3 regions of the Paraburkholderia sp. IW21 genome follow, and region 3 is predicted to be linked to each of the others. Evidence: predicted binding sites of a transcription regulator. Region 3 holds the regulator's gene; each other region holds the start of a gene.
What was found. The regulator HrcA, encoded in region 3, represses chaperone genes, less so after heat shock. The targets are predictions, from matches to a motif close to TTAGCACTCNNNNNNNNNGAGTGCTAA.

Region 1 (10,123 bases), 230 kb from region 3:
TCACGTAGCCGGCCGATACGGTGTGCACGAACTTCACTTGCGCGACCGGATTGAACAGCACCGAGAAGATGCTGTCGAGTTCCATGCGCATGGTCTGGTAGTTGAAGGTGGCGCCGACCGGATTGTTCATCCAGCCGTTGGCCACCAGAATCCACAGCGCCGACAGATTCGAGCCGAGCGCGACGAGGAACGTGACGATCACGTGCTGTACTTTCGAGAGCCGCGTCCAGCCGAAGAAGAACAGCCCGACGAAGGTCGACTCGAGGAAGAACGCCATCAAACCTTCAACGGCCAGCGGCACGCCGAAAATGTCGCCGACATAGTGCGAGTAGTACGACCAGTTAGTGCCGAACTGAAATTCCAGCGTGAGACCGGTGGTGACGCCCATCGCAAAGTTGATGCCGAACAGCTTGCCCCAGAACTGCGTCATGTCCTTGTAGATCTGCTTGCCAGTCATCACATAGACGGACTCCATGATGACCAGCAACCAGGACAGGCCGAGCGTGAGCGGCACGAACAGAAAATGATAAAGCGCCGTGATGGCGAACTGGAGGCGCGACAGTTCTACGACTTCGCTAACGGGCATGGTGATCACCTTGGGACGGATGCGAGGCAGGCACGGACAGCAGCGCCTGCGCGACTTGCTCAGGCGGCAGCGACATATGCTCCGCCTGCGGATGATTGAAGAATGTGTATTTGAGCGCCATCAGCAGTGCGAATTTGATGGCGAGGACAATGGCGATATCCCGCGCCAGCGTCGGACCACGTACCCAGCCGGCGAGCCGTTTGCGCAGGCTCGGGCGCGGGGTGGTATTGCGATTCAGGGCTAGGGTCATGATCGGTCGAAGGCGACTTCACACCGGTGAATCCGGCTGGATCCAGGCCGTTTGAGCGGTCTGGAGAGTGCATCCCGATTTTAGAAGCAGGGCCGTGCGTGCGTAAGTTCTGCGCTGCGGCATTGGGTCGCGAATCTCGCCCCGTAGGGACAGTATTGCTATGAGTTTTGTGGTAGGTCAAGAAACGCGTGCTTGGCGGGCATGTTCTTGAGTGCGTGCGTGCGCGAGCGTCTGCGACGGAGCGCATGCGCTGCCGGTCGCAAGAAAAAGCCCTGCCTTCTTGCGAGGGCAGGGCTCTGCGACTAAACGACGCGCGCCGGACGAACCGGCGTGACGAAGATATTTAAGCCTTACGCATATTCGGTCAGTGCGCCGCGCATTTTCTTCATTGCGCTCGCTTCGATCTGGCGAATACGTTCGGCTGACACGCCGAATTCGTCGGCCAGTTCGTGCAGCGTGGAGCCACCCGAGCCGTCGTCTTCCACCTTCAGCCAGCGTGCTTCGATGATGCGGCGGCTGCGGGCGTCCAGCGCCTCCAGCGCGCTCGCGATACCGTCGCTTTGCAGCTTGTCGCGCTGACGCGAAGCCAGCACGGCAGTCGGCTCGCTATGCGAGTCGGCGAGGTAGGCGATTGGCGCATACGACTCTTCGCCGTCTTCGACCTGGCCTTCCAGCGCGATATCGCCGCCGGACAAGCGCGTTTCCATCTCGGCCACTTCTTCGCGCTTCACGTTCAGCTCTTTGGCGAGACCTTCGATCTCGTCAGGCGTGAATGCGCCCAAGCCCTGCTTGTGGCTGCGCAGGTTGAAGAACAGCTTGCGCTGCGCTTTGGTGGTGGCGACTTTCACCATGCGCCAGTTGCGCAGAATGTATTCGTGGATTTCGGCCTTGATCCAGTGCATGGCGTACGACACGAGGCGCACGTTCTGCTCCGGGTCGAAGCGCTTCACGGCCTTCATGAGGCCGATATTGCCTTCCTGGATGAGGTCGGCGTGCGGCAGTCCATAACCCAGATAGTTGCGCGCGATCGACACGACCAGCCGCAAGTGCGACAGGACGAGGCGGCGCGCAGAGACGAGGTTGTCCTGCTCGCGAAATTCGGTGGCGAACTGGCGTTCTTCCCCCGGCGTCAGCATCGGAATCCGATTTACGGCCTGGATGTAGGCGTCGATATTGCCCAGTTGACCGGGCAGCAGCGAGGAATGCGAGAGCGCCAGTGCACCTGCCGAAGCGGCCTTAGCCGACGACGGGCTCAAAGTACTCGGAAGGGTCATTGCATGGCTCACGTAGGAAACTCCTTTGGAATCAGACAAAAGCGTATTCAGTTAAACGACTCCAGCGTTGGATGTTAGCACTCTGATTTGCCGAGTGCTAATACTTAGAGGCCGTAGGGGCATCCAAGTTCCGTATATTCCTATTGAAATTTGGATTCCGATAGCCATTTGACTCTTTTGCTGCGAGTCTGGTGGGCGCCGTAGGATTTAGCTGACAAAGCGCCTTCATTCTCATAAGTGACCGATATTCTTTGATTTTGAAGTGACAAATTTCGAGAATTTGGGTTTCTTCATACGATCCATCGCTTCGAATGTCTTTAGAATAAGTGGGACAGAGTTCGGTGATCAACCGTTCGGCTAGCTCGGTGCCCAATGAAGAACGAGAAAAACGCTTTGCGTAGACTGGCTCTAAAAGGCGCTTCTGCGGCTTTTATATTTGGGGCTTCGGGCTTGGCCGCGGCTGACCAGTTCGGTATGCAGGTCGCCGTCGGTACGGCAGATCACCACTTGAAAGAGCTCGACTTCGGTTTGGTCTGGGACCCAAATCTGACGTGGTGGCCAATCGGCGACTGGCATTTCTCGCTGATCGGCGAAGCGCACGCGGCCTGGTGGCACACCAACGAAGGAAATGTGCACGAGAACCTCGGCGAAATCGGTGTGACGCCGATCATCCGGTTCATCAAGGGCTCGGGGTCGATTCGCCCTTATATTGAAGCGGGCGCGGGCATCCGGCTGCTGTCGAGCCCCGCTATTTCTTCTGACTACACGCTTTCCACTGCGTTCCAGTTCGCCCCCATGGCGGGCGTGGGCGTGCAGTTCGGCAAACGTCAGCAGTATCAGGCGGGCTACCGTTTCCAGCATATTTCCAACGGCGGTATCAAAGAGCCGAATCCTGGTATAAATTTCAGCCAGCTATATTTGCAATATAACTTCTGACGACCGTGGCCACGTTCGGCTCACCGGTGCGAGGGGCTGAGTAATGGCGGCAAAGATGATCGAAGCGATTCGGGAACTCGAGCGAGAGCGCTTTCGTGCGATGGTCGAGGGCGACGGGCAATCGCTCGACACGCTGCTCGCGGACAACGTGAGCTATGTCCATACGAACGGCAAGCGAGAAACGAAACGGCAGTTCATCGATGGCATTACCGCAGGACGCCGCCGCTACCGGCAGATCGAAGTGCAGTCGCAAGAAGTGCTGCCGGTGGGGCGGGAGACCTGTGTCGTCACCGGCCGCGCACTGATCGAAATGGAAGCGAATAATGGTGCGCTGCTGTTTCCGATCGCGTACACGGCGATTCATACGCAGGAAGATGGGCAGTGGCGCCTGATCGCCTGGCAGGCGACGCGTTGCGCGATCGAGTGAGCCTTTTGAACTCACGCCGTTTCGCTAGTTGCGCGTTGTGTGGTGAGCGCGCGGACGGCAGGAGCAGGCGAGTTGCGCCGCTCGTGCCGAATTTGCCGCCTGCCCAGGTTTGGCTGCGCGGGTTTTAGTGCAGTCGCGCTACCAGGTGCGCCGCTCGCCAGGCTGCGAGGGTCGGTGCCGAGCCGCTTCAAGTCGTCTCACGCAGCCACGCGCTGCGGATCCTCATCGCTCCAGACCGGCCGCTCGGCCGCGTCGCCCGCATACGGATGCCGCGGATGCACCGGTATCTGGTTGCAGCGCTCGACCATGCGCCGCACCGCGTCGATATCGGAGAAATCGAGGCCCGGGTCGACGCCTTGGGTGAAAAGGTTCATCGCGACTGTGACGAGGTCGACGTTGCCGGTGCGCTCGCCGTTGCCGAACAGACATCCTTCGACACGGTCCGCACCCGCGAGCAGTGCCAATTCCGTCGCGGCCACTGCGGTGCCGCGATCGTTATGCGGATGCACCGACAGTACGATACTGTCGCGATAGCTGAGATTGCGGTCCATCCATTCGATCTGGTCGGCGAACACGTTGGGCGTTGCGGCCTCTACGCTCGCGGGCAGGTTGACGATCATCTTGTGATCGCGCGTGGGCCGCCAGGTTTGCGCAACGGCATCGCATACTTCGCGGGCGAATGGGAGCTCGGTCGTATTGAAGGTTTCGGGCGAGTACTGGAATGTCCAGCGCGTATCGGGCCGTGCCTGCGCGTGTGCCTTGATGATGCGGGTGCCTTCCACGGCCAATGCCTTGATTTCGTCCTTCGACTGGTTGAAGACGATCTTGCGAAACGACGGGCAGATCGCGTTGTACAGATGCACGATTGCCCGCGGCGCGCCTTCGAGCGCTTCGAACGTGCGTGCGATCAGTTCCGCGCGCGATGGCACGAACACCTCGATGGCCACGTCGTCGGGAATGCGCTTTTCTTCGATCAGCATGCGGACGAAATCGAAGTCGGTTTGCGAGGCCGACGGGAAGCCGACTTCGATTTCCTTGAAGCCGATTGCCACCAGCATCTCGAAGAATTCGAGCTTTTGCGCGGCATTCATCGGCTCGATCAACGCCTGGTTGCCGTCGCGCAGATCGGTGCTCATCCAGATCGGCGCCTGGTTGATCGTGCGGCTCGGCCATTTGCGGCCGGTGAGACGTACAGCGGGGAAGGGGCGGTATTTTTCAGCGGGATTGGGCAACATGATGAGCCTCGTTCGTTGTGTCGCATGCGAAAGGGCGTGGCCTCGAGCGGCTGGCGGGCTGCCACGGGTATCCTCGCGCTTCGTCCGAACGGTAAACGGACGAATGCAAACGACTACAGGTTGTGAAGAACTACGATCGGGGTGAGACGGAAACTGCGAGAAACTGCTTGAGGCCCGCGCTTTGGGCAACTCGAGCTGCCAATGCGCGGCGCTACGCCGGACTTACGCTAGGCGTAGCGATAGGGGCCGCGCTAGGCGGCCGGAGGTAATTCGGAGGGTGTTCGGAAGGTAACGCATAGGTCTAATGTATGACGGCGTAGTGCGGCGTGTCAACCCGCGGCCGTCACGTTCAGCGCGCGGACTTGCGCCGCAAGCGCCGCATGTGCTCACGCCCAGGTTCACGCAGCGCCAGTCACACCGGTGTTTTCGCGACGTCCACGATCAGTTCCACTTGCCGTTCGATTGCGCTCGGCACGGGTGCTTCGCCCCGCAGCACGGCGCCGATCCACGCGCCTGTCGTCGCAGCATCGCGTGCTTCTGGCAATTCGACCTCGGGCGCGTCGGGCGACGAGCGCTCGTGCGGCACCCGTGTTTCGCAGATGCCGTCGTGCAACCAGTCGACCTGTACCTGACGCCGCGTGTCGGCCACCGCTTCGCCTTCGGTGCCGCGCGCCAGCAGCGCTCCGCCAGCCGCCGCATCCGGATGCGTGTTGAACAACTGCGTGAGACTGTCCCGATACGGCGGATGCGTGTAGTTCACGAGCCGCAGCCCAGCAGGAGCGAACGGCTGCAGGATCTTCACCAGCGTATGAGTCGAATTGCGCACGCCCATCCGCCGGCGCAGCGAGAGAAGACGCGCGAGCTTCGGCGCAAGGACGTCGATTGGTGCGAACGCAAGACGCCGCTCGGCGAGACCGTCTTCGATATCGGCGTGCGATTGGGCATGCGGGATCTGCAGGTGCGTGAAGATTTCAGCGCTCGTCACCCGGCCCGGATCTTCGGTGACGCCGTGCACCAGCACCGGCACACCTTCGCGCGCCAGCAGCAGCGCGAGCAGCGGCACGAGGTTCGGCTGTTTGCGCGCGCCGTTGTACGTGGGTATCGACACGGGCCGCAACGCCGCGTGCGGCAAATGGATCGGTTCGAACGACGCATGCGCGCCGGCCAGCATGGCGGCGAGTTCGTCTGCGGTTTCACCCTTCACCCGATACGCGAGCAGCACCGCGCCGAGTTCGAGATCGGACACGCGGCCGTCGAGCATCGCCTTATAGAGTGCGCGCGTATCGTCAGCGGTCAGCGCGCGGGCGCCGTTCGGGCCGCGGCCGATTTCCTTGATATAGCGGGCGCAGGGGAAGGGATTGGCGGTATCGGTGGAGTCGGTCATCGGGCGCAGTGGGACGGGGTGGCTGGCCACATGGAGCGGTCGGCCACGGTATTCAAAGGACGCTATTGGATGTGAGTATCGCATCTATAGCGATCCGGCGAGACGATGCACGGGGACGGCCGGCCGTGCCTGTCTATGCGCACTGACTGTGCGCTGCGCGTTACACTCGGTGTTTTATCGCCGCGCTGACGGCACAATTCAAAAAAACGGAGAACGGGATGAGTTACGTATTTGCACCCGCACCGGTGGTCGCGGTGCCGGTAGTCGGGTCCAGCGAACAGTTCGCGGTGCGTCGCATCTACTGCGTAGGCCGCAACTACGAGGCTCACGCGCGCGAGATGGGGCACGATCCCGACCGCGAACCGCCGTTCTTCTTCAGCAAGCCGGCTGATGCCGTACTGTATGTCGCGCCCAACTCGACCGGCGAATTTCCCTATCCGTCGCAATCGAAGAACCTCCACTTCGAGATGGAACTGGTGGCGGCGATCGGCAAAGGCGGCGAGAACATTCCGGCTGAAAGCGCCCTCGATCACGTCTACGGCTATGCACTCGGCCTCGACATGACGCGCCGCGATCTGCAGGCCGAGGCGAAAAAGCTGGGTCGTCCGTGGGATACCGCGAAGGGTTTCGATCACTCGGCGCCCCTCGGCCCGATTCATCCGGTGACGACGGTGGGGCATGTCGGCAAGGGCTCGATCTGGTTGTCGGTGAACGGCGAGGAAAAACAGAGCTCGGACGTGTCACAACTGATCTGGTCGGTGGCCGAGACGGTCGCGTATCTGTCGACGCTGTTCGAACTGCAACCGGGCGATCTGATTTTCACCGGCACGCCTGAAGGCGTCGGGGCGGTGGTGCAGGGCGACCTCATGAAGGGCGGCGTGGACGGACTTGGTGAGCTTAGCGTACGCGTCGTCTGATGAGCGGTTGGAGGAGACGGACACCATGAAGCTTTACAGCTATTTCCGCAGCTCGGCGTCGTATCGCGTGCGCATCGCGCTGAACGTTAAGAATCTGCCGTACGACTATGTGCCCGTGCACCTCATGCGCGACGGCGGCGAGCAGCTGAAGCCGGAATACCGCAAGGTGAATGCGGACGGCATCGTGCCCACGTTCGTCGACGGTAGTGAAGTGCTGGCGCAGTCGCTCGCGATCATCGAGTATCTGGAGGAAACGCATCCTGAGCCGCCGTTGCTGCCGGCTACGCCTGGCGATCGCGCGTACGTGCGTTCACTGGCGTTGCAGGTGGCGTGCGAGATACATCCGCTGAACAATCTGCGCGTGCTGAAGTATCTGAAGCACACGCTGCGTGTCGACGACGATGCGAAGGACGCATGGTACAAGCATTGGGTCGAAACGGGCTTTGCGTCTTTTGAGGCGCATCTGGCGGCCGATGCGCGCACCGGCAAGTTGTGCTTCGGCGACACCCCGACGCTGGCCGATGCGTGTCTGATTCCGCAGGTGTTCAACGCGCAGCGCTTCAAGGTCGACACAGCGAAGTTTCCAATGATTCAGCGCATCTACGATCACGCGATGCAACTTGACGCGTTCGCCCGTGCGGCGCCTGGCGTGCAGCCGGACGCGGAATGACGTGATGGCTTGAACGAAAAAAGGGCGCCCGAAAATGAGCGCCCTTTTTTCTGGTTCGCGGTGAACGTTGCTGTGTTCAGCCGCCGAGCAACGCGTCCGAAAACTCTTCCGCGCTGAACGGCTGCAAATCCTCGACCTTTTCGCCAACGCCGATGAAGTACACCGGAATCGGACGCTGCCGCGCGATCGCCGCGAGAATGCCGCCCTTCGCGGTACCGTCGAGCTTGGTGACGATCAGGCCGGTGAGGCCGAGCGCGTCGTCGAAGGCCTTGACTTGCGCGAGAGCGTTCTGGCCTGTATTCGCATCGATCACCAGCAGCACCTCGTGCGGCGCACCGTCTTGCGCCTTGCCGATCACGCGCTTCACCTTGCGCAACTCTTCCATCAGATGCAGCTGGGTCGGCAGACGGCCGGCCGTGTCCGCCATCATCACGTCGATCTTGCGTGCCCGCGCGGCGCCGACCGCGTCGAAAATCACGGCGGCCGGATCGCCGCTTTCCTGCGACACGACCGTCACCTTGTTGCGCTCGCCCCAGATGGCGAGTTGCTCGCGCGCGGCGGCGCGGAAGGTATCGCCCGCGGCCAGCAGCACCGATTGATCGAAGCTTTGCAGGTGCTTGGCGAGCTTGCCGATGCTGGTAGTTTTGCCCGCGCCGTTGACACCGGCAATCATCATGACGAGCGGTTGCGCGCGCCCGAGCATCAAGGATTTTTCCAGCGGCTTGAGCAGGTCGATCAACAGCGTGCGCAGCGCCATTTTCACCTGTTGGGGATCGGTGAGGCGCTCGGCACGCACTTTCTCGCGCAGCGATTCGAGCAGGAATTCGGTGGCTTCGACGCCCGCGTCCGACATCAGCAGCGCGGTTTCGAGTTCTTCGTACAGATCCTCGTCGATCTTCGTGCCGACGAAAATGCCCGTCAGGCTTGAACTCGTTTTCGACAGGCCGGTTTTCAGGCGGGTGAGCCACGAGCGCTTCGCGCCTTCGTCCTGCATAGGCGGCGGGACGATTTCGGCGGTTTCGAGCGCGGGTTCCTCGACTTCGGGCTCGCTTGCAAGCGGCTTGGCTGCCGGCTGCGGTGCAACAACGCTCACTGGTGGAGCAGCCGGACGCGGCGCCGGCGCCGGCACCGCAGCGGGCACTGTCGGCGCGCCTGCGGCGGGCTCGGGCGCGAGGCCCTCCGGCGATTCTTCTGGTGCGTTATCGGACTCTTTCGAACCCTTGAATCGTTTGAAAAAGCTGAACATGATCTGGCGTGGTGAGAGCGCGCGCCGATGCGCGCAGCCGGTAAAAGTCCGGCGGGAGCGGCAGGCAGCGTTGCGATGCGGGATGCAAGGCGCTGGAAGCCGCACATTTTATCAGGCGCGCCGCCGCCCGTCGTATCGGCCGAACGGCCAGGCTGGACGCCGTGCGCCCCTGTGGTAACGTTGGCGCTCCGGCCTGCGCGCATCGGCGTTGCGGGCGCCTCTACAACGTAATCGAAACTGCATGCCCCGTTCTGCATCTTCACGCGCCCACGGCGCTTCGTCCAAAGGCGGCAAGCCGCACGCCATCCGTATCATTGGCGGCGACTGGAAGCGCACGCCGCTGCCTGTGCTCGATCTCGACGGTCTGCGGCCCACGCCCGACCGCGTGCGCGAAACGCTGTTCAACTGGCTCGGCCAACGTCTGGACGGCCAGCGCTGCCTCGATCTGTTCGCCGGCAGCGGTGCGCTTGGCTTCGAAGCCGCCTCGCGCGGCGCGGCACGGGTGTTGATGGTTGAGCGCAATGCGCGGGCCGCGAGCCAGTTGCGCGCGAACCAGGAACGCCTGTCGGCGCGCACCATCGAAATCGCGGAAGCAGATGGCTTGCGCCTGGCCGCGAGTCTCGCAGCGGGATCGTTCGACGTGGTTTTCCTCGATCCGCCGTTCGGCGACGATCTGCTCGACAAGGCGCTCGCGCTGGCTGTACCGCTGCTGAGCCCGGAAGGTTTTCTGTATGTGGAGGCCGGCGTTGCGCTCCAGCTCGATGGGAACGAGATGCTCGCCGGATGGGAAATCGTGCGGCAAGGCAAAGCGGGCGCTGTCCACTTTCATTTGCTGCAGCGCGAAAATAAGGAATAATGCGCGTTCCAAAACAAGCGCCGGGCGGGTTGCCGTCACGTGTGCGGTCGGTGCCAAATGCGTCGCGTGACGCTTTGACGTGCCCCTTTGTCTGAAGAGAGGAGAAGTCTCATGGTAGTCGCCGTGTACCCGGGCACGTTCGACCCGCTGACGCGCGGTCACGAAGACCTCGTTCGACGTGCGTCGAGCATTTTCGACACGCTGGTGGTGGGTGTTGCCGACAGCCGTAACAAGAAGCCGTTCTTCACGCTGGAAGAGCGTCTCGACATCGCTCATGAAGTGCTCGGGCACTACCCGAACGTCCAGGTGATGAGCTTCAAGGGGCTATTGAAAGACTTTGTA
Region 2 (10,123 bases), 120 kb from region 3:
AAGGTGAAACGCTGATTGCCCTCTGCGCCGCGCGCTTCGCGGGCCAGCACGAGCGTCGCGTCGGCGGGCACCTGAACCACGCCGCCGACAAACCGCGCCGCCACCGGCAGTTCGCGTCCGCCGCGATCGGCCAGCACCGCCAGTTCGACCGATGCCGGGCGGCCGTAGTCGTACAGCTCGTTCAACGCCGCGCGAATCGTGCGGCCGGTGTACAGCACGTCGTCCACCAGCACGATGCGGCGGTTGTCCACGGAGAACGGCAGCGAGGTCGGACTCGCCTGCGAGTGCAGGCCTTTTTTCGCATAGTCGTCGCGATGCAGCGCGACATTCACCACGCCGAAGCTCGACACATTCAGGTCGCGTGCGAGGCGCTCCGCGAGCCACGCGCCGCCGCTGTAGATACCTGCCAGCACGGCGCCCTCGGCTTCGTCCTGGCCGGCGCCGAGCCTGTCACCATAAACCGCGCGAATCTGGTCGAGCAGAGCGCGATAAAGCGCTTCGGCGTCAATGGAACTCATGATCGTCGGACAGTCCGTCTAGATATTGCTGGAGGATGACGCGGGCGGCTTCGGCGTCGAGCATGTCGGCGCGGCCGTTGCCGGCGCGGATTTCCGCCTTCGCTTCAACCGACGAATAGCGCTCGTCGATCCACGTGACCGGCAGATTGAAGCGGCCGTTCAGCTGATTGCCGAAGCGCTTCGCGAGTTGGGTCATTTCATGCGGCGTGCCGTCCGGGTGCATTGGCAAGCCGACCACCAGCGCGTCCGGCTTCCACTCGGCGATCAGCTTGCCGACCGCCTCGAAGCGATACTCGCGGCTGCGGTTCTGCACGATGACGAGCGGCCGCGCGCTGCGGGTGAGCGAATTGCCCACCGCCACGCCGATCCGTTTTTCACCATAGTCGAACGCAAGCAGCGTCGCTTCACGTCCGGCCGGCAGGCTCATGCGTGACCTGCTTCGCCCGACAGCATGGACAGCGAAATGCCGAGCAGCGCGAGCGCCGCTTCGAGACGCTCTTCCGCGGGCACGTCGAAGACGATTTTCGGGTCGGCTTCGACCGTGAGCCAGCCGTTCTTCGAAATCTCTTCTTCGAGCTGACCCGCGCCCCAGCCGGCGTGGCCGAGCGTAAGCAGGAAGCGCTCCGGACCCGTACCGCTCGCGACGGCTTCGAGCACGTCTTTCGAGGTGGTCATTTCGAGCCCGCCCGGCACCGACATGGACGACGTATAAGCATTGCCGTCTTTCGGATCGTGCAGCACGAAGCCGCGTTCGGTTTGCACCGGACCGCCGAAATAGACGGGTACATGAAGAAGGGGTTCGATCTCGAGTTTGAGATCGATGCGACTGAAGAGCGCTTGCAGGTCGATATCGGTCGGCCGGTTGATCACGAGGCCGAGCGCGCCGCGCTCACTGTGATCGCAAAGGTAGACCACCGTTCCTGAAAACGTGGGATCGGCCATGTTCGGCATGGCGATCAGGAACTGGTTGGTCAGATTGATGCGATCGGTACTCTTGGACATAGTTCGGATTTTAGCAAAGACGATGCAGGATGGCGGACGTTGAGCGCGGGACCGCGATGTGCGCGATGAAGTGCGCCGCGAGCCATCGACGGCGAATCAAGTTCCACTCTATCACGCACGCAGGCCTTGGCCACGGTGCAGGTGAGCGGTGTTTTGCGGCACGCACGCTGCGTGCCTCCGGGTTCCATTCTTGCTCCTCGTTCCCGCCGACTGGGAACGCTTGCCGGCGCGCAGGACCTGCTGTCCGTAAAGCTCAGTTGCCGCCCTGCTCAATCGAGCGCGTCAATGCAGCCAGCGCGGCGCTGCTGGCAGTCGGTGTGACGCCCGCAGCCACTTTGTGCAGCATCGCGCGCAACGCTTCGGCGGTCTGCTCGAGCGTGCTCGCGGCCGGCGCGCCGACAATCACATGCGAGCGCACCGCCGGCGTCGATACACCGGCATGCGCGCGACGGCGCCAGGCAAGCCCCAGCGCATCGGCGACCAGCGCCACGTGGCCGAGGCCCAGCGCGCATGCGGCGGCGCCGAGCCGATAGGCGGCGTCGCCCGCCTGCAGCGCTTCACTCGGATCGGCTTTCTCGGGCTGATCGGCCGCGCGGGCATGCTCCGTCAGCGCGGAAATCGAGGCATCCGCCGTCTGCAGGAAATCTTCATAAGCGTTCGCATTGACCGTCAACACGCCCAGTTCGCGCGTCAGCGCGCTGCGGGTTGCGCTGATCGCCTGCGCCTGCACGGCGCCCGCTTCCCAAAGCATTTCGGATGCCTGGGTGCCCGCGATGTGCCAATCGACCGTTAAGCCGAAGTCATGGAGCACGTCGACCTGATCGGCATCTTCCGCCGAAGCGCCGAACAAGGCGTAATCGCGCCACAACAGCGCCAGCGTCGCGCGCACCAGCGAGCGCGGCGCGCGCTCGATGCCGCGCGTGTGATCGGCCAGCACGAGGTTGCAGCGTGCATAGAAACGCCGCGCATCGGTTTCCGCAGTGGCGCGGCCGCCGACCCGCAAGGCCTTGGCGCAGGCTTGGGCGAGGCGCCAGAAATCGTAGGGGTCCGGGCCGGCGAGCTCCGTGAAAACGGCGTCGAGTTCGTCGAGCGCCGCGTTCGTGAACGCCAGTGCGGCACCGCTGTTATCGGGCTGCGAGCGCAACACGGGCAGCAGCGCGCCCTCGTAGCGCGCCCGCAAATGAGCCAGTTGATCGGCGGACTGGGGGCGCAGCGACACCGGTGGCACCGGGCGCGCGCTCAGCGCGAGATCTTCGAACGCGACAGTGGAACCGGGAGTGTGCTCCGACAGATGCGTACAGAGCGCGCGATAGTGATTAAACAGGGTGGGCGAGCAGGACAGCTCGCGCAGATTGTGGCGCTCCAGCGCCGCGCGGAAATCACGCAAGGCCGCGCCGAACACTGGCCGCGCGCCAGTCGCGTCGGTCGGATCGCCCTCGGCCAACGGCGAGAGGCGCAGCAGCGCGTCCGCGAAGCGCTGCGCGCTCAGCCAGCCGGCCTCGCGCAGTGCGTGGGACGCACGCAGCAGCGCCGCCGCGCTTTCGCGATGCTGCTCGAATGCTAATAGCGCCTCGGCCAGTGCAAGCTCCGCGGGACGGACAGCGCCGCCGCGCGGATTCGGCAATGCATCGAAGGAATCGGGTGCAGCGGTTCGAAGAGTCATGGGCAGGCGACAGGAAGCTGACGGGCCGCCGCTCGGCGCCGCACGAGAGACTGATCGGCTAACGTGCGAACTGGCGACAGGACAATGACAGACTACCGCTGCGACGCGGCACAACCAAGGACGTTCCGCGTCGACGCGTTGGGGCAGACTTCCGGGCGCATCAAGCGCGTTCGACCGGCAACGCCGTATGCAAAACACCGCGCCGCGGGCTCGCGGCACGAAGCTTAACCGGCCACCGCCGGTTGCTCCTCAAACCTCTCAGATCTGGACCATTTCGAAGTCTTCCTTGCGCGCTCCGCATTCCGGACAGGTCCAGTTGATGGGAACGTCCTCCCAGCGGGTGCCCGGCGCAATGCCTTCGTCCGGCAAACCGGCTTCTTCGTCGTAAATCCAGCCGCAAATCAGGCACATCCAGCTTTGATATTCCATTCTTGTGTCGCGTCGTAAAGTCCGTGGAAACGGGAGCCATGATGGTACCGTGTTGCCGCCCCAATGCCTAGCAATCAGAAACGCGCAATCGTAGCGTGCGGCGGCCTTCGGCTATGCCAGCTGCGTCGCTTTGCTCCGCACCTGTGGCGTAGCGTCGCCGCTTGCTTTGCGGTTATCCGCTGGTTGAGTGCTGCTTGCTTGCGGCAAGGCGCCGATGAATGCGAAAAAACGCCCCCGCGACGGTTTAGGCCGCATAATTGAGCCGATTGCGCACTCTCTGCGCCAAAAATCAGCTCCTTTTGTAAATTTTCATGCCCAGCGATACGCCTCCGATCGTCCTCACCTTCGGCCTTTCCGATCCCACCGGCGGCTCCGGCCTGCAAGCCGACCTGTTGACCCTTGCCAGCATGGGCTGCCATGGCGTTTCCGTGCTCACGGGTTATACCGTGCGCGACTCGGCAAGCTGCGACGAAGTCACCGGGCTCGACCCTGAAGTGGTCGCGACCCAGGCTCGGATGCTGCTCGAAGACATGCCGATCGCCGCGTTCAAGGTCGGCGCATGCACACGCGCGGAAGTGGTGAGCGCGATTGCCGAGGTGGTCGCCGATTACGACGACATCCCGCTGATCCTCGCCCCCGACTTCACGCTCGACGACGAACACGTGCTCGCCGCCGACGAACTGCGCGAAGCGATCGCCGACCTGCTCGCGCCGCAGACCACCTTGCTGGTCGCCGATTCGGCCACCCTGCTCGCCCTCGCCCAGCCGGACGGCGACGCCGAAGCTCCGAGCCTGGATGCGGCGATCTCGCACCTGCTGTCGCAAGGCTGCGAATACATTCTGTCGACGGAAACCGGCACGCACCGGCTCGTCAATACGCTGTTCAGCGAAGACGGCCAGCTGCGTCAGGATATGTGGGACCGCGGCAGCCATCGGATCATGGGCATCACCGATACGCTCGGCGCCGCGATTGCCGCCTTGCTGGCCAATGGCCAGGAGCCGGCGGAAGCCGTGCGCGAGGCGCAAGAGTATCTGTATCAGGCCATGCGCAATGCGTTCCGGCCGGGAATGGGCGCGTATTTGCCGGACCGGTTCTTCTGGGCGCGCAGCAGCGACGACGAAACGCCGCCGGCGGCCGGCAAGGACGCAGCGCCGGGTGAAGCACGGCATTGAGATTTGATGCGAGGCGTCTGCCGCATGAGCGGCAGGCGCTCTAGCAAGCAAGCGGGTCGGCTTTAGTTTTAGCTTCAGCCAAACACCGCCCATAAAAAAACCCGCATTTCTGCGGGTTTTTTCTTTTGGGAAGCGCGCCTCGCGGCGCACTTCCCCATGTGTTTCCAACTGAGCCTCTAACAAGAGAGGCCCAACCGAAATTACATGTCCATGCCCATGCCGCCCATGCCGCCGGGCATACCGCCGCCCATCGGAGCGTCTTCCTTCGGCAGTTCGCAAACAGCTGCGTCGGTCGTCAGCAGGAGACCTGCAACCGATGCTGCGTTTTGCAGCGCCGTGCGCGTCACCTTCGTCGGATCCACGACACCTGCGTCAACCAGGTCGACGTACTCGCCGGTTGCTGCGTTGTAGCCGTAGTTGCCCGTGCCGGCTGCAACAGCTGCCACCACGACGCTGGCTTCTTCGCCACCGTTCGTGACGATCTGACGCAGCGGCTCTTCCATCGCGCGCAGCACGATCTTGATGCCTGCGTCCTGATCGGCGTTAGCGCCCTTCAGGCCGGCGATTGCCGTACGTGCACGGATCAGTGCGACGCCGCCGCCAGCAACGATGCCTTCTTCCACAGCTGCGCGCGTTGCGTGCAGTGCGTCTTCGACACGTGCCTTCTTTTCCTTCATTTCGACTTCGGTCGCAGCGCCGACCTTGATCACTGCAACACCGCCAGCCAGCTTGGCCACGCGTTCTTGCAGCTTTTCACGGTCGTAGTCCGACGTTGCTTCTTCGATTTGCGTGCGAACCTGCTTCACACGCGCTTCGATCGTTGCACCTTCGCCAGCGCCGTCGATGATCGTCGTGTTTTCCTTGCCCACTTCGATACGCTTCGCTTGACCCAGTTCGGCCAGCGTTGCCTTTTCGAGCGTCAGGCCGGTTTCTTCAGCGATGACTTGACCGCCGGTCAGGATCGCGATGTCTTCCAGCATGGCCTTACGACGATCGCCGAAGCCCGGAGCCTTGACAGCAACCGTCTTCAGGATGCCGCGGATGTTGTTCACAACCAGCGTAGCCAGTGCTTCGCCTTCGACGTCTTCTGCGATGATCAGCAGCGGACGGCCAGCCTTGGCGACCTGTTCCAGTACCGGCAGCAGATCACGGATGTTCGACACCTTCTTGTCGTGCAGCAGCACGAACGGGTTGTCGAGCACGGCAACTTGCTTGTCCGGGTTGTTGATGAAGTACGGCGACAGGTAGCCGCGGTCGAATTGCATACCTTCAACCACGTCCAGCTCGTCTTGCAGCGACTTGCCGTCTTCAACCGTGATGACGCCTTCCTTGCCGACCTTGTCCATCGCTTCAGCGATGCGGTCACCGATCGACGAATCGCTGTTTGCCGAAATCGCGCCAACCTGAGCGATTTCCTTGTTCGTCGTGCACGGCTTGCTGATCTTGCGCAGTTGTTCGATCGCGGCCGTCACAGCCTTGTCGATACCGCGCTTCAGGTCCATCGGGTTCATGCCCGATGCAACGTACTTCATGCCTTCGCGGACGATCGACTGAGCCAGAACCGTTGCGGTCGTGGTGCCGTCGCCTGCGTTGTCGCTGGTCTTGGAAGCGACTTCCTTGACCATTTGCGCGCCCATGTTCTGGAGCTTGTCTTTCAGTTCGATCTCTTTCGCGACCGAAACACCATCCTTCGTGACCGTCGGGCCGCCGAAGCTGCGTTCCAGGACAACGTTGCGACCCTTCGGGCCCAGCGTGACCTTCACAGCGTTCGCGAGGATGTTCACGCCTTCAACCATCTTGGCACGGGCGGAATCACCGAATACGACGTCTTTAGCTGCCATCTTCTAACTCCTTGAATTCTTGGGATATAACCGGGGAAGTAGCGACGTGCGCTTACTTCTGCACCACGGCCATGATGTCTTCTTCGCGCATCACCAGCAGTTCGTTGCCGTCGACCTTGACGGTCTGGCCTGCGTACTTGCCGAACAGGACGCGGTCGCCCACCTTCACGTCGAGCGCGATTTGTGCACCCTTGTCGTCACGCTTGCCCGGGCCAACTGCCAGAATTTCGCCTTGATCCGGCTTTTCTGCTGCGGCTTCGGGGATCACGATGCCCGACGCAGTCTTGGTTTCTTGATCCAGACGTTTGACGATCACGCGATCATGCAAAGGACGAAGGTTCATACATACTCCTCTCTTGATTGAGACTGAAGAACGCTGAGAAAACCCGGCTGGCTAAGCCAACCGGCGATGTTGTTAGCACTCTCGTGCAGCGAGTGCTAATTATATGGACGGGTGGTGACAAATTCAAGACCGTTCGGAGACTGCGGTGTCGAGATTCGCTCAGTTTGAACTCGCCACCTACATCCGGACGTCGCCCAAGGCGAATTTTTCACATAAAAACAATCACTTAGAATGGAAATTTCTGTTCCGCGTTGTCGCGCGTAGAGAACGATATGCCGCTTTTTTTGGCGGCATCCGCCCGAAAAGTTGGCAATCGACCTTCACGCCAGGGTAAACCTTTAACACGTCACGCCCTCAGTCACGCTTGCGGAATTCAAAAAACATGGTGTGACTCGACTGCCTCTCACAGTGGCAACCGAAGAAATCAGTCGAAAAGCCGCGCACCAACCGCTATCGGGTTTCAGTACAACGACGTGTCTATGATCCGTTATGCGACGCACCGGTCCAGATGCTGGTTGCGATCGGCAAATCAACGAAAAGAGGCCAGAAAAATGGCCTGTTCGCGACGCAAACGCACGCACATGACCGATAGAATTTCCTCCTATACGCACGTTACGCACCGTCACGCGCCCGATACCTGTCGGATCGTTTTCTCACATCGGATTTCCGGTTAATTCAGCATGACACGGCTTGCACGGCACTACGTCCCAGAACAACCGCAGCACGTTATCTTGCAGGGGCTCACAGGGCCCGCATTCCTGGACGAAGGAGACTACCTGTACTTCCTCGCCTGCCTGGCAGACGCGGCGCGCGTCGCCGATCTTGCGGTCCACGCGTGGGTACTCATGCCTGACGCGGTACAGTTCCTCGTCACGCCTTCATACGCGTCGAGCGTGGCCATGGCGATGCAGGCGGTCGGCCGTCGCTATGTCGAGACCTTCAACCGCCGCCATGGACGCCGCGGTACGGTGTGGCGTGGCGGGTACCGGTCGACCGTGATTGAGCCCGACCGGTATTTCCTGCTCGCGAGCCAGTTCATCGATCATGCGCCGGTGCGCAACCGCCTTGTGGTCGAGCCGGGGAACTACCCGTGGTCGAGCTACACGCACCACATCGGGCTGCGTGTCGATAGCTTCATCAAGGATCATCCACTCTACCGGGCGCTCGGCAATACGCCGTTCGAGCGCCAACAGGCTTACCGCGATCTGGGCGCACAGCCCCTCGACGAACGCGAGCTCAATAACCTGACGCAGTCGACGCTCGAGGACTGGGTGCTCGGCAGCGCCGCGTATTGCGAATGGGCGGCGCAGACAGCCAACCGACGTTTGATGCCCCTGCTGCTGCGCGACCGGCCGCCCCGGGTTCGCACGACACGCGCCCTCGCACACGTGGGCTAGTCAAAAGAGCGTCGGGTAGAAAAGTAGTCGAAGTCTCCACGCGCTGGAACGTGTCTCGCGGGCCACTGCGCGAGGCATTCCGCGCATTGGAACAAGCCGGTTTGCTGAAGACTGAGAAAAATCTCGGTGTCACAGTGCGCGCGCTGTCGCGACGCGAGGCCGAAGAGATTTACGAGGTTCGTGCGATGCTGGAGGAAGCGGTCGCCCGCGCACTCGCCAATCGGATGACGCCCGAAACGCTTGCGACGCGCAAAGGCATCATCACGTCGATGAAAGCCGCGAAGAAAGAGCATGACGTCACTGGCTACACGGCAGAAGGGGTGCAGGAGGCCATGAAGCGCTTTACCAATACGAATTACCTGCTCGCTGCCATGGAACCGCCCGCAGATGCGTTTCGGCGGCGGTGAGAGAGACGCCAGAAGCGCCAGGGCTTTCCCTACGCTTTCGTACCGTTGGCCGCCTCCCAACACCGATGTGTCTTGATTCGACTGCAGGATGGCGTTTTCGCGCGCTATACGATGCCTTCCGTCGACAGTACCCGGTGTTACGCTGAAGAAAGCAGCCTTCGCGGCAGTGAGCCGCCGTTAATCGGCAAAATCAGCAGCCACGAGAACATACCGCGAAGCGCGAATGCCGGCGAACGGCTAAACATCGCTGCGGGAGCGACTGCGATGGGAATCAGAACATATACGGCATTGACGCTATGGGTGTTTAGCAGTGCTGCTTTCGCATGGCAGCCGCTCACCTATCCAGTCCGAAGTCAAAGCGCTTATCAGCGCAGCGTCGACACCGCGCTCTGTTACGCCGCGGCCAACAAGCAGACCAAGGTCAATATCGCGCACGAATCGCAGCTTCCGCCGCGCAAACCTGTCGCAACCAAAACGTCGTCGACGGGTGCTCCGTCGCGGCCACCGTTGCCCACCAGCAGTTTTTCAGCGACCCCGCCAGGCACGAGCATGCCCGCGGCTTCAGCCGCCGCTGCCGCAAGCGCGCCCGGCACGAGCACAACAACGACCACGGCGACGACCGCCGCGCCCGCCAGGACGGCGAGTTCGACGCCGGCAACCACGGCCGCCACGCCGGCATCGGCAACCATCGCGGCAGATCACGGCGCTTCGGAAACAGCCGCGGCCAGCGCGGCCCAGACGGCAGCAGCCTCCAGTGTGAAGCTGCCGCCGCTGCCCGCACCCGAACCGCCAATGACACAGTACTGGGCCGCGTATGGCGCGTGCATGCAGGCACGGGGTTACGTCGTCACACAGTGACCCCGCTTGCAAGCCTCGTTGCGGTGCCTTGTTCTTTTTGATTGTGGCGCCGGCATTCGACGCCCGTTTGCGAAACGGCAATGTTTAGCGACATTACTTCCGAACCGCATGATTCCCTCCGATGCAGGCACTGCGGTGCGCCGCTAGCCGGTCGCTTCACGCCGTGTCCTGCGTGCAACGCGCGCCCGGTCGGTTCGCTTGGCACACGTACCGCGCCGACTTCACGCCTGAATGTCCAACTGAGCGACTCTCAGCCGATGCGTACAAACGGGCTCATGGCGCCGAAGATCTGGAGCCCGTCCTCGCGAGCCTTAACGGATCCGTACTATGCCATCCGCGAGCAGCCGGTCGCCGTACCCGTCTCGCAGCGACTGCGCCGGCCGGTGTTGCTTGGGGTGTCGGTGATGATGGTGACATCCGCCGTGTACCTGGGCTTCATACGCAGCAACGACTCGGTCGTCGGCACCCCTATCGCCGTGTCCGGGAAAGTGAA
Region 3 (10,123 bases):
ATCGACGATCAGGCTGGAAAGGGCGGGATGGAACTGCCAGAGCGACTTCCACGAGAGCGTGGCGGTGGCGTGCGGAATGGTCAGCGCTGCGTGGCCATCATGGTCGCGGATGACGAGATCGGTGACGTCGAGGCCCGGCTGAAAGCCGCTCCAATGCGGCGCCAGCTTGCCGATGGTGAACTGCGTGTGCAGTTTGTCGGAGACGGTGGCTTCGATGCGCGGCCGGAACGAATCGACGCGCGGCAGCACCACATAACGCAAGCCGAGAAAGAGCCCCGTCGCAATGAAGTAGAGGACGAGTGCGAGCGCCAGCACCACGTGGAAGGTCCGACGCAGCACGATGTGGTCGCTTCCGCTCACTGGCCGGACCTGTCCGGCTTCGTGCGGCTCGGCGGATTCGTTTCGCTCGGACATGCTGCGGCGGGTGGACGTATGGTAGTTTTGCGAATTAACGACGAAATGTAACACACGGGAAAGCGACGGCAGGACTTCCTGCAAACCCTTTCTGCATGCCGCCTCGCGTCCTGCGCGAGACCGCCTGACCCCTGTGATACAGCGAACTGAACAACGCTAATAAAGCAACGAGCGAGCCAGCCCCTTGATGACCGACGCCACTCTCCTGAGTTCCAGCTATTCACATTACGCGGCGCGCGCCGCAGCGGCGCGTCCGCCACTCGTGGCGCATGTGAAAGCGCTCGCGGCCGCGCCGCTCACGCGTGAGCGCATCGACGCGCGCCTTGACGCGCTGTGCGTGGAGGCTGGCGGCGCGGCGGCCGGTCCGTTGAGTGAGGATGCACTTAAACGGGCCTTGCGCCAGTTGCGCACCGAGGTGTTTTGCGCCGTGATGGAGCGCGATCTGACTAGCGAGGCGGATGTCGCCGAAGTCACCGGCGCGATGACCGATCTGGCGGAGACGACGATTCAGCGGGCCTTGACGGTGCTCTCGGCGGAACTCGAAGCGCTATACGGCGAGCCGCGCGGACCGCAGGGCGAGCGGCTCGCGCTCGGCGTGGTCGGGATGGGCAAGCTGGGTGGGCGTGAGTTGAATGTGTCGTCGGACATCGACCTGATCTTCGTCTACGAGGAAGACGGCGAGACCGCGGGCGGTCAGCGTTCGCCAATCGCGACACAGGATTTTTTCACTCGCCTGGGTAAGCGCCTGATCGGCGCATTGGCGGAGGTGACCGCCGACGGTTACGTGTTCCGGGTCGATATGCGTTTGCGGCCGAACGGCGATTCGGGACCGCTCGTGTGCAGCCTCGGCATGCTCGAAGAGTATTTTTACGTGCAGGGCCGCGAGTGGGAACGCTATGCGTGGATCAAAGGGCGCGTGGTGTCCGAGGGGACGAGCGACGCTGCGCAGCGGCTGCAGAAGCAGCTTGACGCGATCGTCACGCCGTTTGTCTATCGCCGTTATCTCGACTTCGGCGTGATCAGCGCGATTCGCGCGCTGCATTTGCAGATTCGCCAGGAGGCGCAGCGGCGCGCCTCGATGCGGCCCGACAAGGCCGACGACATCAAGCTGGGCCGCGGCGGCATCCGCGAAATCGAATTCAGCGCGCAGGTGTTTCAGCTGATTCGCGGCGGCCAGGATGCCGGGTTCCGGGTGCGTCCGACGCTCGCCGTTTTGCGGCACGCCGCCACCCACGGGCTGATCGATACCTCGGTCTGCGTGAAGCTTTCACAGGCGTACCGCTTCTTGCGCGAACTCGAACACCGTCTGCAATACCGCAACGATGCGCAAACTCACGCGATGCCGGTCGACCCCGAGGAACGCGGCGCGCTCGCGCACGCGATGGGTTGCGACGACTATGCCGCGCTGATGCTCAAGCTCGACGCGCACCGCGAGTTCGTCGAACAGCAGTTCGACCAGATTTTCGCCGACAAGGTGAGCGGCCGCGACGGCTGCGGCGCACCGGAAGACGGCGCGGCGGCGTGGGTGTGGAGCAGCGCGCTCGCCGACGACAGCGCTGGCGAAGCGCTAGAGGCGCGGCTGATCGAACTGGGTGTGCCCGAGCCGGGCGAACTGCTGGCGCGGTTGCGCGCGATCTGGCAGTCGTCGCGTTACGCGGGGCTCGCCGAGCGCAGCCGTCAACGTTTCGACATCGTCGCGCAGCGCGCGCTGGAAGCCGCGCGCACCTTGGAACCGCCCGAACGGCGCGGCGATACGGTGGCGCGGTTCTTCGACCTGCTCGAAGCCGTGAGCCGGCGCGGCGCGTATCTGGCGCTGCTGACCGAATATCCGCAAGCGCTGCATCGGGTGCTGTCGGTGCTGGGTGGTTCGCGCTGGGCCGCCGGCTATCTGATTCGCCACCCGCAATTGCTCGACGAACTCCTCGACGACGAGGCGATGGACAGTCCGTTCGACTGGCCTGAATTCAAGCGCACATTGCGCTTGCGTCTGGCCGCGGCGGATGGCGTCGAGCAACAGATGGATCTGCTGCGCCACGCGCACCAGGCCGAGGTGTTCCGCATCCTGCTGATCGATCTGGCCGGCAGGCTGAGTGTCGAGCATGTGAGCGACCGCCTGTCCGAGCTCGCCGACGCCGTGCTCGACGTCACGCTCGAAGCGGTCTGGAAGCAACTGGCCAAACGCCACCGCGAGGTGCCGAAGTTTGCGGTGATCGCCTACGGCAAGCTGGGCGGCAAGGAACTGGGTTACGCGTCCGACCTCGACGTGATCTTCCTCTACGACGATCCCGACGATGCCGCCGCCGACGTCTACGCCACGTACACCCGCCGCCTCATCACCTGGCTGACGACGGCGACCGGCGCGGGCACCTTGTTCGATGTCGACTTGCGGCTGCGGCCGAACGGCGAGTCGGGCCTGCTCGTTACCGATCTGGACGCGTTCCGCCGCTATCAACTGCGCGAAGGCGATGCGGCGAATACCGCGTGGGTGTGGGAGCACCAGGCGTTGAGCCGCGCGCGCTACTGCGCGGGCGACGCCGGAATCGGCGCGAAATTCGAGGAGATCCGCGAGCAGGTGCTGACCACGCCGCGCGAGGCCGCGCCGCTTGCGAAGGAAATCGTCGAAATGCGTGAGCGTGTCGAAGCGGGGCATCCGAACCAGACGGCGCTGTTCGACCTGAAGCACGACCGCGGCGGGATGGTCGATATCGAATTCACGGTGCAGTACTGGGTCCTGCTGCATGCGGCGAGCGATCCTGAACTGATCCGCAATACCGGCAATATCGCGTTGCTGCGTGAAGTGTCGCGCTTCGGCTTGATGAGCGAGGCGGAAGCGGAGACGGTCGGCGCGGCCTACCGGACTTACCGGAAGTTGCAGCACAAGCTGCGTTTGGACGGCATGGAGAAGGCGCGCGTCGATCCGGCGTTGGTGGCCGCCGAGCGTGAGGCGGTGCTGGCGCTTTGGAAGCGGGTGTTCGGCTGATGCGGTAAGGCGCGCTCGCTCGGTTAGGGCGCGGGCTATTGTGATTTGCTGCCCGAGTTTTTTTGCGAAGCGGCCCGCGCGGCGGAGCGGACCCGCGCCGCGTAGTGCTTAAGCCGCCAGCATTTCCTTCGCGTGCTTGCGGGTGGTCGCGGTGATTTCCAGGCCGCCGAGCATGCGCGCAACTTCTTCGACGCGGCTCGCTTTATCGAGCGAAGTCACGCTGCTGACCGTGCCGCCCTTGCCGTTGCCCGCTTTTGCCACCTGAAAATGATGGTCGCCGCGTGCGGCCACTTGCGGCAAGTGCGTGACGCACAGCACCTGACGCGCTTGTCCGAGTTGATGCAGCAAACGTCCGACCACTTCGGCGACGCCCCCGCCGATGCCCGTATCGACTTCGTCGAAGATCAGGGTAGGCGTCGGGCTTGCGGCGCTGGCAATGACAGCCAGCGCGAGACTGATCCGCGCCAGTTCCCCGCCTGAGGCGACCTTCGCAAGCGGCCGCAGCGGCACGCCGGCATGTCCGGCGACGCGGAATTCGACCTGCTCGAGCCCATGCGCGCCGCCTTCCGGCAACGGCACGAGTGCCACTTCGAAGCTGCCGCCTTTCATCGACAGTTCCTGCATGCCGGTGGTGACAGCCACGCCCAGAGCCTTACCGGCCTTGGCGCGCGCCTTCGACAATTTTTTCGCTTCGGTAAGGAAGGCTTCTTTAGCCTTGGCTTCGGCCGCGTGCAGGCTGTCGAGGTCGGCTGCTGCGTCGAGCGCCGCAAGTTGCGCGCGGCGCGTTTCGTGTTCTTCAGGCAGCGTTTCCGGCCGCAAGCGGAATTTGCGCGCGGCCGAGTGCAGCGCGTCGAGACGCTTTTCGACCTGGGCCAGCCGGTCCGGATCGAGGTCGAGCTTCTGCGCATAGTGGCTGAGTGAATAAGCCGCTTCCTGCAACTGGATCTCGGCCGGTTCCAGTGCTGCCAGCACGTCGTTCAAGGCAGGATCGATCTCTGCCAGGTCACGCACCTTCGATACGATCGAGGCCAGCTGCGTGATCATCGCCTCGTCCGATTCGGACAGCGCGCCGAGCGCCCCTTGCACGCCGTCGATCAGATTGGCCGAATGCGACAGCCGCCGGTGCTCGGCGTTGACTTCTTCCCACTCGCCGGGTTGCGGTGCGAGCTTATCCAGTTCGGTGAGCTGCCAGGCAAGGCGCTCGCGTTCGAGTTGCAGCTCACGGTCGCGCGTCTGCGCGTGCTCGACGGCCTGGACTTTCTCGCGCCACGTGCGCCAGGCCCGGGTCACGGTTGCGGCGGTGTCGGTCAGGCCGGCATGGGTGTCGAACAGTTCGCGTTGTGCGTCCGGGCGCATCAGTAGCTGGTGCGCATGCTGCCCGTGAATATCCACCAGCATCTCGCCGACTTCGCGCAACTGCGCGAGCGTCGCCGCGGTGCCGTTGATGAAGGCCCGCGAGCGGCCGTTCGCATCCACCACGCGCCGCAGCATCACGGTGCTTCCGTGATGGCCGTCGTCGGTGGTCGTGCCGAGCGCCTGCTCGTCGAGCCAGTGCTCGACTTGCGCGTGCGCCTCGAACTCGGCCGTGATGTCCGCGCGGCTCTCGCCGGTGCGCACCACGCTCGCATCGGTGCGGGCGCCGAGCGCGAGGGCCAGCGCGTCGATCAGGATCGACTTGCCGGCCCCTGTTTCGCCGGAGAAAACGGAAAAGCCGCTGTCGAATTCGAGATCGAGCGCGGCGACGATGACGAAGTCGCGTATCGAGAGGTGGCGAAGCATGGAGGTCGTCTGATGAGCGTGATGTTCAGGGTTCGGCAGCGGCGGCGTTCGCGTTCCAGTGTTCCGGCGGTCCGGGGTTCCGGTCGCTCAAGGCCTGGTGTCTTCTTCGTGCGACGGGTATTCGTTCCAGTGCAGCTTTTTGCGCAGCGTTGCGAAGTGGCTGTAGCCGACCGGATGCAGCATCGGTACCGTATGACGCGAGCGGCGCACTTCGATCGTGTCGCCCAGTTCCAGCGAGGTGAACGACTGCATGTCGAAATTGACGTTCACTTCGCGGCCCGAGACGATCTGGATGCTCACCTTCGAGTCGTCCGGCAGCACGATCGGGCGGTTCGACAGCGCATGCGGCGCGATCGGCACCAGCACGATGCCTTGCAATTGCGGATGCAGGATCGGCCCTTGCGACGACAGCGCGTACGCGGTCGAGCCGGTAGGCGTGGCGACGATCAGGCCGTCCGAGCGCTGGTTGTACATGAAGCGCCCGTCCACGGACACATGCAGTTCCGCCATCCCCGAGAAACCGCTACGGTTGACCACGACGTCGTTGAAGGCCAGCGCGTGATAGATCGGATTGCCGCCGCGCATGATGCGCGCTTCGAGCAACGTGCGCTCTTCGCGCTCGAAGTTGCCGGCGAGCATTTGCGGCACGATCTCGCGCATGTCGGAGATCGGAATGTCGGTAATGAAGCCGAGCCGCCCGTGGTTGATACCGATCAGCGGCGTGCGGTAGGGCGCAAGCTGGCGGCCAATGCCGAGCATCGTACCGTCGCCGCCTAGCACCACGGCGACGTCGGCGCGCGCACCGATCTCGGCGGGACGCAGCGCCGGGTAGTCGGTGACGCCGATTTCGGCGGCGGTGTCGGCTTCGAACACGACGTCGAAGCCGCGCTTCGCGATGCACGAGGCGAGCGCGGTCAGCGGCTCGCCGATGCCCGGCGTATTGTTGCGCCCGACGAGCGCGACGGTCTTGAACTGGCTGGTCACTTGCATGCCGGCATTACACCATAGGTAGGGCCTGAAAAGAACCGTGGACAGACACGGTAGCGGGCCGGCGCACGCGGGCTGCCAGCGCATTGCGCGATTATCGTTAGAATGGTGAAGCCTTGATGACATGTGCGCCGGTTGTCGTGCGGCGGCGCGGCGCCAGCGGACTTGCCAGAAGAGTGGGCGGCGAGGCGCAGGGCTCGGAGCTGGACAAAGTGCCGGCAAACACGCTGGACAGCGCGGCAGGCGAAGCACCGCACCGAATTCCAGGCACCGCGTTGCCGAGAGGCAGCGCGATCGTGAGTGATTAGCGCCATTAGCGCTCGCTGTAGTCGTGTCATTGAGCTAAAATTTTCCGTCATGCTAGATCCTCGCGCACAAACCCTCCTCAAAACGCTGATCGAGCGCTACATCGCCGAAGGTCAGCCGGTCGGCTCGCGCACGTTGTCACGCTATTCCGGCCTCGAACTGAGCCCGGCAACGATCCGCAACGTGATGTCCGATCTCGAGGATCTGGGACTCGTGATCAGTCCGCATACTTCCGCGGGCCGCATTCCGACGCCGCGCGGCTACCGGCTGTTCGTCGATACCATGCTGACGGTGGAATCCGCCGCGGACGAAGAGGCGGTGACGCGTACCGTCAAGACTACGCTGCAGGCGGGCGAACCGCAGAAAATCGTCGCCGCGGCGGCCAGCGTGCTGTCCAACCTGTCGCAGTTCGCGGGCGTGGTGCTGACACCGCGGCGCAGTCACGTGTTCAAGCAGATCGAATTCATGCGCCTGTCTGACAAGCGCATCCTGCTGATCATCGTGACACCCGAAGGCGACGTGCAGAACCGCATCATGGCGACCCAACGCGACTTTTCGCCGTCGCAGCTGGTGGAGGCCTCCAATTACATCAACGCGCACTTCGCGGGTCTCTCGTTCGACGACGTGCGCCGCCGCTTGCGCGAAGAAATCGACGAACTGCGCGGCGACATGACCACGCTGATGCACGCGGCGGTCACGGCCAGCACGGATGAATCCGACACTGGCGAGACCGTGCTGATCTCCGGCGAGCGCAATCTCCTTGAAGTCGCCGACCTTTCGTCGGACATGGCGCGCTTGCGCAAGCTGTTCGATGTGTTCGATCAAAAGACCAGTCTCCTTCAGTTGCTCGACGTATCGAGTCACGCGGCGGGCGTGCAGATTTTCATTGGCGGCGAGTCGAATCTCGTGCCGATCGAGGAAATGAGCGTCGTGACCGCGCCGTACGAGGTAAACGGCAAGATCGTCGGCACGCTCGGCGTGATCGGGCCGACCCGCATGGCCTACAACCGCGTGATTCCGATTGTGGATATCACCGCGCGGCTGCTTTCCCTGACCCTCAGCCAGCAGTAACCCCAGCGGTCACGGCTTGCTGCGGGTCCTGATGCTGCAAATGATGCGCGACGGCGCGCGGCTTGCCAATTGGCCGAATGGCCAGGGGTCCATGGCGGACCCCGCCATGGACCGCGCCGCTATAATGAATTCCACCTGAACCGACTCTCCGCCTAAAGCGGTTACTCCTGCTGCCTATGCGCTTTGACCTCGAGCGGCCTTCACAGAACGCCACGTCACACCGTGTCGCCGTGTTGCTGATCAATCTCGGCACGCCGGACGCGCCGACGCCGCGTGCGGTCCGCCGCTATCTCGCGCAGTTTCTGTCCGACCCTCGCGTGGTCGAAATTCCGGCGCTGGTCTGGCAGGTGATCCTGCGGCTGGTGATTTTGCCGTTTCGGGGCCGCGCCTCAGCGAAGAAGTACGCAGCGGTCTGGATGCCCGAGGGCTCGCCGCTGCGCGTCAATACAGAGAAGCAGGTGGAGGGCTTGCGCCATCTGCTGCAATTGAACGACTACACGGTGCTGGTCGACTACGCGATGCGCTATGGCACGCCCGGCATTCCGGCCATGCTGAACCAGCTTAAGCTGGCGGGCGCCGAGCGTGTGCTGCTGATGCCCATGTATCCGCAATATTCGTCTTCGACCACGGCCACAGCCTTCGACGATGCCTTTTCCGCCCTCAAGCGCATGCGCAACCAGCCGGAAATCCGCACGGTGCGTGAGTACGCCGATCACCCGGCATACATCGCCGCGCTCGCCGCCCAGGTGCATCAGTACTGGCATCAACACGGTCGGCCCGACTTCGCGGCGGGCGACAAGCTGGTGCTCAGTTTTCACGGCGTGCCCAAGCGCACGCTGGATCTCGGCGATCCGTACCACGCGCAATGCCAGCAGACCGGTGCATTGCTGACGCAGGCGCTAGGGTTGACGCAGGTGGAATGCCGCATCACTTTCCAGTCGCGCTTCGGCAAGGCCGAATGGCTGCAGCCGTACACCGCGCCCACGCTGAAGGAATTGGGCTCGGCAGGCGTGCGGCGTGCTGACGTGTTCTGTCCAGGCTTTACCGCCGATTGCCTTGAAACGATCGAAGAAATCGGCATGGAAGTGCGCGACGAGTTCCTGCATGCAGGCGGCAAGGAGTTTCATCGGATTCCTTGCGTGAACGCCTCGCAGCCATGGATTGCCGCGCTTGGCGAAATCGTCGCGCAGAATCTGCAAGGCTGGCCCGTGCAAGCGGTGCCGGTGCCGCACGCGACCGGGGCTTGAGCAGGCTCATGAACTACAGAATTTCAACCGAACCGGGCGCGAAGCTACGCATCGACAAATGGCTTTGGGCGGCGCGCTTCTTCAAGACGCGCTCACTCGCGGCGGATGCGGTCGACAAAGGCCATGTGCGCATCGGCGGCGCTAGTGTCAAGCCGGCCAAAGAGGTGCGGGTTGGCGACCTGGTTGAGATCGAGATCGAGCGGATTGTGTGGCAGGTGGAGGTGCTGGGCGTGTGCGATGTGCGTGGCCCGGCCAGTGTGGCGCAGACGCTTTATGCGGAAACCGAAGAGAGCAAGGTGAAGCGGCAGGTCGAGCAGGAGCGGCGCAAGACCTATCGCGAACCGGCCGCCGCTTTGCACGGCAGGCCGACCAAGCGTGACCGGCGCACTATCGACAAACTTTCAGGTGGGGATTGAACAGCTGTTCCATCGTGGCGTGCACACCGCCGTACTCGGTGGTGTGGTCGTTGACGGCCCCGGACAGGCAGATGGTCGTGGTGCCCGCGATCAGTACCAATGCGACCACCGATATTGCAAAGGTCAGTTTCACGGTGGCCCCCTTGGGAAGATGCTGCAGGACGGAAACGGGCTAATCGGGTGGAATTGCACAATGTCGGAAAGGCTTACGTCAGATTAGGGTTAACGTGTCTTTTCCGATGCTTTAGTGGAGCATAGGCCACTTGTTGATCGCACTCAATCTCAATCTGATTGCGACTCGATAATGGTTGTAACCGCGCATTTCTGCCGCACATCCGAGGTGCGAAAAGTTCCGCAGAGGCGCTTGAATTGGGTCTTTCCGGCCCCATCTGCCGTCTCGATACGCGGTAACGCACGAAGTTATCTGTCGCAATTTTGCAACGCACAAATCGCGCTTGCTTTGCATACCGCCGCCACCGTTGGCTTTTACCTTTTTAACGACTTTCAGCGACATGGAAAACACGCAAGAGAACCCGACGAGCCAGAATCCCACGCCCGCGGACGACACCGCGCACCAGGCCGCCGAGGCCACAGCACCCCAGCAGGACGTGGCCGCAAACGCCGCCACCGACTCGCCGGTAGCCGGCGCGGAAGCCGCATTGGCCGAAGCCGAGGCGAAGATCGCCGAGCTGCAGGAAAGCTTCCTGCGGGCGAAGGCAGAGACTGAAAACGTACGCCGCCGCGCCCAGGAAGATGTCGCCAAGGCTCACAAGTTCGCGATCGAAAGCTTCGCCGAGCATCTGCTGCCTGTGATCGATAGCCTCGAAGCAGCGGTTACCCACTCGTCCGACGATCTGCAGAAAGTTCGTGAAGGCGTCGAACTCACGCTGCGCCAGCTCACGGGTGCGCTGGAGAAGGGCCGC

Region 1: a site for HrcA is predicted at 2,185-2,211, ahead of rpoH (RNA polymerase sigma factor RpoH). Genes of this name have one in related genera too.
Region 2: a site for HrcA is predicted at 7,041-7,067, ahead of groES (co-chaperone GroES). Genes of this name have one in related genera too.

What each region holds. Positions count from the first base shown of each region.
Region 1 covers NZ_JBGGWA010000004.1:473,810-483,932, reverse strand. The annotation lists gene ACAX43_RS12695 (cytochrome ubiquinol oxidase subunit I) at 1-586, opposite strand, end outside; gene cydP (cytochrome oxidase putative small subunit CydP) at 576-836, opposite strand; gene rpoH (RNA polymerase sigma factor RpoH) at 1,187-2,122, opposite strand; gene ACAX43_RS12680 (acyloxyacyl hydrolase) at 2,483-3,046, shown strand; gene ACAX43_RS12675 (nuclear transport factor 2 family protein) at 3,090-3,473, shown strand; partial or broken gene ACAX43_RS12670 (hypothetical protein) at 3,513-3,740, shown strand; partial or broken gene ACAX43_RS12665 (2-isopropylmalate synthase) at 3,725-4,708, opposite strand; gene ybiB (DNA-binding protein YbiB) at 5,121-6,092, opposite strand; gene ACAX43_RS12655 (fumarylacetoacetate hydrolase family protein) at 6,311-7,009, shown strand; gene maiA (maleylacetoacetate isomerase) at 7,035-7,679, shown strand; gene ftsY (signal recognition particle-docking protein FtsY) at 7,756-8,925, opposite strand; gene rsmD (16S rRNA (guanine(966)-N(2))-methyltransferase RsmD) at 9,167-9,781, shown strand; gene coaD (pantetheine-phosphate adenylyltransferase) at 9,893-10,123, shown strand, end outside.
Region 2 covers NZ_JBGGWA010000004.1:121,931-132,053, forward strand. The annotation lists gene pyrR (bifunctional pyr operon transcriptional regulator/uracil phosphoribosyltransferase PyrR) at 1-518, opposite strand, end outside; gene ruvX (Holliday junction resolvase RuvX) at 505-945, opposite strand; gene ACAX43_RS11020 (YqgE/AlgH family protein) at 942-1,520, opposite strand; gene ACAX43_RS11025 (hypothetical protein) at 1,774-3,183, opposite strand; gene ACAX43_RS11030 (rubredoxin) at 3,442-3,612, opposite strand; gene ACAX43_RS11035 (hydroxymethylpyrimidine/phosphomethylpyrimidine kinase) at 3,924-4,784, shown strand; gene groL (chaperonin GroEL) at 4,985-6,625, opposite strand; gene groES (co-chaperone GroES) at 6,678-6,968, opposite strand; gene ACAX43_RS11050 (transposase) at 7,649-8,365, shown strand; partial or broken gene ACAX43_RS11055 (FCD domain-containing protein) at 8,374-8,691, shown strand; gene ACAX43_RS11060 (hypothetical protein) at 9,037-9,630, shown strand; gene ACAX43_RS11065 (hypothetical protein) at 9,906-10,123, shown strand, end outside.
Region 3 covers NZ_JBGGWA010000004.1:246,262-256,384, reverse strand. The annotation lists gene ACAX43_RS11610 (YhdP family protein) at 1-414, opposite strand, end outside; gene glnE (bifunctional [glutamate--ammonia ligase]-adenylyl-L-tyrosine phosphorylase/[glutamate--ammonia-ligase] adenylyltransferase) at 602-3,394, shown strand; gene recN (DNA repair protein RecN) at 3,503-5,173, opposite strand; gene ACAX43_RS11595 (NAD kinase) at 5,261-6,163, opposite strand; gene hrcA (heat-inducible transcriptional repressor HrcA) at 6,518-7,537, shown strand; gene hemH (ferrochelatase) at 7,714-8,784, shown strand; gene ACAX43_RS11580 (RNA-binding S4 domain-containing protein) at 8,793-9,200, shown strand; gene ACAX43_RS11575 (hypothetical protein) at 9,172-9,333, opposite strand; gene grpE (nucleotide exchange factor GrpE) at 9,713-10,123, shown strand, end outside.